Sediminicoccus sp. KRV36: one gene and its partner. The protein of the gene in region 1 interacts with the protein of each later gene in a pairwise test. Links are inferred from orthologs where the notes say so. Each region holds a gene or a part of one and is shown on either strand. Other genes may lie near its edges.

Region 1 (3,999 bases):
TGCAGGTGGTGCGCCCCCCCGCCGTGGCACCGCCCGATGGGCCGGGCAGCCTGGTCGTGCAGGATGAGTACCAGCGGGTGATCGCCGCGGCGCAGCGCGGCTCGGGCCCGCATCGCCGGCTGCGCCTGGTCCGCGAAAGTGACCAGCCGCCCGGCGCGCCGCTGTTTCGCTGCGCCGACCTGGAAGGCGCCTATGGCCGCACGGCGGTGACCAGCACCACCTGTGTGGGTGCGGCGGGCGGGCAATTGCTGCGGCTGCGGGTTTCCATGCCGCGGCGCGATCCGCCAGCGGCCGATCCGCGCGCCTTCATTCGCGACATCACCGAAGCCCTGCGCCGCGGCGGGGGCTGAAAGCCACCCCCTCGGCTACCAGCTGCGAATACGCTCATAGAGCGGCTTAAGCAGGAAGGGGCTAAGAAACAGTGGAAACTGGCAGAGCACGCAGAACAGCAGGATCCCCGGATCCGTCGCCTCCGGCAGCACCGCCAGATAGAGCGCCATATTGCGGTTGCCGGCCAGCAGTCCGGCCGAGAGTGCCAGCCGCTGCCCGAACCCCGCGAAAGCGAGTGCCGTCGCCGCATTCATGGCCAGCGTGCCGCCAAAGGCCATGGCGACGCCGGTCAGGATGAAGCCGGGCTCCGCCAGCATGCGCGCCAGCACGCCATCCATCACGCCGAAGCCATAGAACACCACCAGCAGCACCACCGCCCCATCCACCGCGCGCCCCCAATGCTGGAGTTGCGCCGGGGCCACCACACGGCGGATGCCGATGGAAATCACCAGCGGTAGCAGCACCACCAGCCCCAGCCGCAGCATCAGCCCCGTCATGGAAATCGCGAGATCAATGCCCAGCAGCCCCAGCGCCAAGGGCGGCGCCGTGATCGGGATCAGCAGGATGGAGAGCACCGCCACCACGAAGGCGATCTCGCCATCCAGCCCCACCATTCGGGCAAAAGCCGGTGAGGAGGTGGCGGCACAGCCCGTCGCCACGATCACCAGCCCATTGGCCAGCGGGCCGGTGATGCCCAGCGCTGTGAGTGCCGCCCAGGCCAGCAAAGGCGTCGCGATCAGCAGCCAGGCCAGCAATGCGACCACCAGCAGGGGCCGGCGCAGATAGGCCAGCACCTGGGCCGGGTCCACGCGCAGCAGCACCAGCACCATGAGGATGAAGACCACGGGCGTGATCACGTCCCGGAACAGCGCGGCCAGCGGGGGGATGAACAGCCCCGCGAAGATGCTGCCGGCCAACAGCGCGGCCCCGTGCAGGGCGGACCATTCCAGGAGGCGGCGCGTCAGGTCCAAGGGTTCTGCATGGTTGGTGGCGTTCGCCGGATGTTCTATAGCCCTGTGCGTGTCCGCACCATCCTCTCCAGGGGCTGCCCCCCCGCAAGACTACCTCGCCCGGCTGAACCCGGAGCAACGCTCGGCCGTGGAAACGCTGGACGGGCCTTTGCTCGTGCTGGCCGGTGCGGGCACCGGCAAGACGCGGGTGCTGACCACCCGATTCGCGCATCTGCTGATGACGGGCCGCGCCCAGCCGCACCAGGTGCTCTCCGTCACCTTCACCAACAAGGCCGCGCGCGAGATGCGCGAGCGTGTGGGCGCCATCCTGAACCGCCCGGTGGAAGGGCTGTGGCTGGGCACGTTCCACGCGCTCGCCGCGCGCATGCTGCGCCGCCATGCGGAGCTGGTCGGCCTCACCTCCAGCTTCACCATCCTGGACACGGATGATCAGGCGCGCCTGCTCAAGCAGGTGATGGAAGCGGAAGGTGTGGACCTCAAGCGCTGGCCGCCCAATGGCCTCATGGGCGTGATCCAGCGCTGGAAGGATCGCGGGCTGACGCCGGACCGCATTCCTGTGGCCGAAACCTCCGACTACGCGAATAACCGCGCCGAGAAGCTCTACGCCGCCTACCAGGCGCGGCTGGTGGCGCTGAATGCCTGCGACTTCGGCGACCTGCTGCTGCACATCACCGAAATCCTGCGCACCAATGCCGAAATCCTGGCGAGCTATCATCGCCTGTTCCGCTACATCCTGGTGGATGAGTATCAGGACACCAACCTGGTCCAATATCTATGGCTGCGGCTGCTCGCCCAGGGCCACAAGAACATCTGCTGCGTCGGCGATGATGACCAGTCCATCTATTCCTGGCGCGGCGCCGAGATCGAAAACATCCTGCGCTTCGAGCGCGACTTCCCGGGGGCCGTCATCGTGCGGCTGGAGAGCAATTATCGCTCGACGCGCCCCATCCTCGCCGCGGCCGCGGGGCTGATCGCCCGCAATGAGGGGAGGTTGGGCAAGACCCTGCGCTCCGGCCGCGAGGATGCCTCGGGCGAGCGGGTGCGCGTGGTGTCGCTGTGGGACAGCGAGGAGGAAGCCCGCATGGTCGGTGGCCGCATCGAGGAAGCGCGGCGTGACGGGCAGAATTTGAGCGAAATCGCCATCCTGGTGCGTGCCGGATTCCAGACGCGCTCCTTTGAGGAAAGGCTGATCACCCTCGCCATCCCGTATCGCGTGTTTGGTGGTGCCAAATTCTACGAGCGCGCCGAAATCCGCGACGCCATCGCCTATTTCCGCGCCCTCTCCCAGCCCAATGATGATCTGGCCTTCGAGCGCATCGTGAACACGCCCAAGCGTGGTTTGGGCGATACCGCCATGGCGGCGCTGCACCGCCTGAGCCGTGATGAGAAAATCCCGCTGCGCTTCGCCGCCGAGCGCCTCTGCCAGACCGATGCCATCCGCCCCCGCCCGCGCGCGGCCCTGCGCGAATTGCTGGAAGGCCTGAGCCGCTGGAACGCGGCCCTGGAACGCGAGGGCCATGTCGTCGTCGCCGCCCAGGTCCTGGAGGAGAGCGGCTATGTCGAGATGTGGAAGGCCGACCGCAGCATCGAGGCCGCGGGGCGCCTCGACAACCTCAAGGAATTGCTGCGCGCCATGGGGGATTTCGCGACCCTCGGCGCCTTCCTGGAACACATCGCCCTGGTCATGGAAAATGACGATAATTCCGAGGGCCAAAAGGTCGGCATCATGACGCTGCACGCCGCCAAGGGCCTGGAATTCGACATGGTCTTCCTGCCAGGCTGGGAGGAAGGGCTGTTCCCCTCGCAGCGCAGCCTGGATGAGGGCGGCGCCAAGGCGCTCGAAGAAGAACGCCGCCTCGCTTATGTCGGCATCACCCGCGCCCGCAGGCATTGCACCATCAGCCATGCCGCCAACCGGCGCATCTACGGCAACTGGGTGAACTCCATCCCGTCCCGCTTCCTCGATGAACTCCCCGAGAGCGAAATCCTGCGCGAGGGCGGCGTGGCTCAGGCAGCCCGCATGCCATCCAGCGTGTTTTCAGCGGGGGCCCCGCTGTCCTCCCAGCGCCGGCCGCGCGTGATCGAGGCCGGCGCCTGGGAGGTGGATCAAAGGCCCGAACGCGAAAAAGCCTTCGCGCGGGGGACGCGCGTCTTCCACACCAAATTCGGCTATGGGCGCGTGCTGGATGTGGATGACGACAAGCTGGAAATCGAGTTCGAGAAGGCGGGCGTGAAGCGGGTGTTGGACCGTTTTGTCGAGCCGGCTTAGATCGAGGGGCGTTGCCCCCCGAGCCCCCCAGCAGGAAACACAGTTTCCTGCACCTTCGATCCAAAGAGTCTCATGAAGAAACATCCCGCGCAGCTCGAAACCTTGGTGCTGGACCAGCTGCCCGAGGACGCAGTCCCCTCCTATGAGGCAGCACTGCTGGCCGTCAGCGCCACCATCTCGCTGTTTCACGACGAAGCGACCGACCATTGGCGCATCGAAGCCGTGCGCGACACGCTGGCCGACCAGGATGCGCTGCACGCCGCCCTGGCCCTGGCCGCCGGCCTGACGGGCCATGAAGCGCCGCTGACCCGCAGCCTGACGGAGTCCGATGGCTGGCTGGCGCGCACCGTGGAAGCCTTCCCCGAACAGGAAATCGGCCGCCGCTTCCTGATCCGCCCCACCCATGTCGCACCCCGCCACACCTATGGC
Region 2 (3,522 bases), 3.1 Mb from region 1 along the record:
GCATCCGCGAAGCGCGGGGCGACCCAGAGCGGGCGCATGCCGGGATTGGACAGCGTCACCCAATAGCCGAAACCCGCGCCCTCGGCCTGGCTGCCGGTGCGCAGGATGATGACCCGCCCCGCGCAACCCTCCCAGCCGGGCGGCTGCGCCGCGGCCCACGGCACCACAACCAGGCAGGGCGCCCAAACCAGGCAGAACGCCAGCCAAAGACATCTCCGTCGCACCACGCGCCAACCCCATTCGTCTTGCGCGGCAAGGACTGGCACGGCCCCCCGCGCCTGGCGAGGGGGCGCGCGTCAGCCCGGCGCGGCGCAGATGAAGGTGGTGGAGGCGCGAAGCGTGGCCTCGGGCACGGCCGAGGGCGTCCGCGCGAGCCATTGGCGGGACCAGCCGCCCGCCTCCATGCGGAAGGCGGCGCGGCTGATGGCGCCCTGGCCGTTATACGCCACCGTCACCTGCACCGGCCGGCCCGAGATGTTCCGCAAATCCACCGAGCTTGCCCAATAGCCACGCTCGGACTTGCTCTGCCAGCCGGAGGGTTCCAGCACGCCGCTGCAATTGGGCGGAACGGCCTGGGCCCAGGCCCCGGCCAGCGGCAACGCCATCAGGGCGGCGACCAAACAGATCTTGTGCATCATTCCCTCCTGTCCTGGTGAAACCAGCATGCCGCGTCCCTGGTCCCGGCGCCAATCGGCGTTGCGGATGGCCATGATCGGCCGCACCTTGCGCCCGGCCCCGCCGCGCGTCAGTTTGCGGCCGAATGCGGTTGAGGAATTCCCATGTCTGACAGCTTTGATGTCATCATCATCGGCGCCGGTCCGGGCGGCTATGTCTGCGCCATCCGCGCGGCCCAGCTCGGCCTCAAGGTGGCCTGCGTCGAGAAGCGCGCCACCCTGGGCGGCACCTGCCTCAATATCGGCTGCATTCCCTCCAAGGCGCTGCTGCAATCCTCCGAGCATTTCGAGGAAACCAAGCACAAGCTGGCTGATCACGGCATCGTGGTGACCGGCGTCTCCTTTGATCTCGCGCGCATGCAGGCCCGCAAGGCCGAGGTGGTGGGTGCGAATGTGAAGGGCGTGGAATTCCTCTTCAAGAAGAACAAGGTGACCTGGCTGAAGGGTGCGGGGCGCATCGTGAACCCCACCACGGTCGAAGTGGCCGGCGTGGAATATGGGGCGAAGAACATCGTCATCGCGACGGGCAGCGAGAGCATTCCGCTGAGGGGCATCGAGGTGGATGAGACGCGCATCGTCACCTCCACCGGCGCGCTGGAGCTGGCGCGGGTGCCGGACCACCTGGTGGTGATCGGCGGCGGCGTGATCGGGCTGGAGTTGGGCAGCGTCTGGGCCCGGTTGGGGGCCAAGGTGACCGTGGTCGAGTATCTCGACCGCCTCACCCCCGGCATGGACAATGAGCTGGGCAAGGCCTTCGAGCGTGTGCTGACCAAGCAGGGCTTCAAGTTCAAGCTGAAGAGCAAGGTGACCGCCGCCGTGGCGGATGCGACGGGCGTGAATGTCACCATCGAGCCCGCCGCCGGCGGTGCCGCCGAGACGCTGCGCGCCGATGTCGTGCTGCTGGCCATCGGCCGCCGCCCGCATATCGAGGGGCTGGGCCTGCCGGAGGTCGGCGTCGCACTCGATGAGCGCGGCCGCGTGAAGACCGATGCGCATTTCGCCACCAGCGTGCCCGGCATCTACGCCATCGGCGATGCCATCGCGGGTGCCATGCTGGCCCACAAGGCCGAGGATGAGGGCGTGGCGCTGGCGGAACAGCTCGCCGGGCAGAAGCCGCACATCAACTACAACGCCATCCCGAGCGTGGTGTACACATGGCCCGAGCTCGCTTCCGTGGGTGAGACGGAGGAGCAGCTGAAGGCGCGCGGGCAGGCCTACAAGATCGGCAAGTTCCCCTTCACCGCCAATGGCCGCGCGCGCGCCATGGGCGATATGGACGGCTTCGTGAAAATCCTGGCCGATGCCAAGACCGACGCCGTGCTGGGTGCCCATATCATGGGCCCCGATGCGGGCACGCTGATCGCGGAAATCGCACTCGCCATCGAATTCGGCGCGAGTGCCGAGGATGTGGCCCGCACCTGCCACGCCCACCCCACGCTGAGCGAGGCGGTGAAGGAAGCGGCACTGGCCGTGGATGGCCGCGCGCTGCATATCTGAGGCGCGATGGGCGGCGGCGGGGGCGGGCAGGCCTTGCGGCGCAGGCCCGGGCCAAAGCCACGCTGGCCCTGCGCATCCGCTTATCGCAGCTGCTCTGCTCGCTTTCGCGTCGCGCGGATGTCCCGCCGGGCGGCGCCACCACCCCTGCTCGCCCGGGCATAATTCCTGCATGGATCCCGCATGATCATTGACGCCCACACCCACACGCTCTGCCCCGAAGTGAATGGCCTTGTCGCCGGCCGGCCGGAACTGGCCGCCATCCCCTATGCGCGGGACATGCGGCCTGACAGCGCCGAGGTGGACCGCGCGCAGTTTCCCGTCCTGGGCAAGCGCTTCAACGACCTGGCCACGCGCCAGGCCGATATGGCGGCGATGGGCGTGACCCACCAGGTGGTGCTGCCGGCCCCCGGCCAGCAGCATTACTGGGCCGAGCCCGAATTGCTGGCGCGGCTGTCCCGCCTGCAGAACGCGCATGTGGCCAAGCTGGTGGCCAGCGATCCGGGCAGCTTCACCGGCCTCGGCACCCTGCCGATGACCGCACCCGAGCTGGCCGTGGCCGAGGCCACGCACGCGGTGGAGAGCCTTGGCCTGCGCGGCTTCCAGATCGATACGCGGGCCGGTGGGATGGAGCTTTCCGACCCCGCGCTCGATCCGCTCTACGCCAGGCTGGTGGCGCTGGACGTGCCGCTGGTGCTGCATCCGCTGGGCTTTTCCGAGGGCGCGCGGCTCGGGGATTTCTTCATGGTGAACACGGTCGGCAATCCTCTGGAGGAGGTGATCGCGGCCAATCACCTCATCCTCGGCGGCGTGCTGGATCGTCATCCGGGCCTGCGCGTGAAGATCGTCCATGGCGGCGGCTTCCTGCCCTTCCTGATCGGCCGGCTGGATCACGCCTGGAAGCGGCGCCCGGAAATCCATCGCCTGACGGCCGAGGCGCCTTCGGCCTATCTCAACCGCCTCTGGTACGACACGGTGGTGTTTGAGCCGCGCCTGCTGCGGATGCTGTTCGAGCTGGTCGGCCCGGGGCGGATCATGCTGGGCAGCGACTACCCCTTCGACATGGGCGAGGAAACGCCGCGCGCCACGCTGGCCGCGGCCGGCATTCCGGCGGCGGAGATCAGCGCGATCGAGAGCGGCACGGCGCGGGGGTTCTTCGGGATTTGAGGCCTCCGGCGGCTGGGGCCATTGGCCCCAGACCCCATGACTTTGACACGCGCTTCACGCCCCCCATCAGCGATGGCCCCAGCCGCCGGAGGCCCCCGCCTCAACGCGCCCCGCCCGGCGTGATGCCGAAGGCCGCCCGAAACGCCGCCCCGAAGGCCGGCGCGCTGGCATAACCCACGGCGGCGGC

The links. The genes of interacting proteins can lie anywhere in the genome.
Region 2: the proteins of LHU95_RS19290 (region 1) and lpdA interact in binary tests that used the Escherichia coli proteins (3 or more experiments, as listed by UniProt). The link is inferred for Sediminicoccus sp. KRV36 from one-to-one orthologs.

The regions. Positions count from the first base shown.
Region 1 is NZ_CP085081.1:4,073,033-4,077,031, forward strand. Bases 1,095-3,999 are described here. They hold LHU95_RS19290 (UvrD-helicase domain-containing protein), read left to right. Parts: upstream 1,095-1,428; coding sequence 1,429-3,570; downstream 3,571-3,999. Other genes in these bases: LHU95_RS19285 (hypothetical protein), read right to left, coding at 1,095-1,301; LHU95_RS19295 (50S ribosomal protein L11 methyltransferase), read left to right, coding at 3,643-3,999. Also shown: LHU95_RS19280 (hypothetical protein), read left to right, coding at 1-350; more of LHU95_RS19285, read right to left, coding at 366-1,094. UniProt on the Escherichia coli protein: A helicase with DNA-dependent ATPase activity. Unwinds DNA duplexes with 3'-5' polarity. Translocates on single-stranded DNA with 3'-5' polarity. Initiates unwinding more efficiently from a nicked substrate than double-stranded DNA.
Region 2 is NZ_CP085081.1:981,786-985,307, reverse strand. The notes cover bases 1-2,975. They hold lpdA (dihydrolipoyl dehydrogenase), read left to right. Parts: upstream 1-779; coding sequence 780-2,171; downstream 2,172-2,975. Other genes in these bases: LHU95_RS04310 (amidohydrolase family protein), read left to right, coding at 2,352-2,975; LHU95_RS04320 (hypothetical protein), read right to left, coding at 297-635; LHU95_RS04325 (hypothetical protein), read right to left, coding at 1-164. Also shown: more of LHU95_RS04310, read left to right, coding at 2,976-3,335; LHU95_RS04305 (helix-turn-helix domain-containing protein), read right to left, coding at 3,436-3,522. UniProt on the Escherichia coli protein: Lipoamide dehydrogenase is a component of the glycine cleavage system as well as of the alpha-ketoacid dehydrogenase complexes.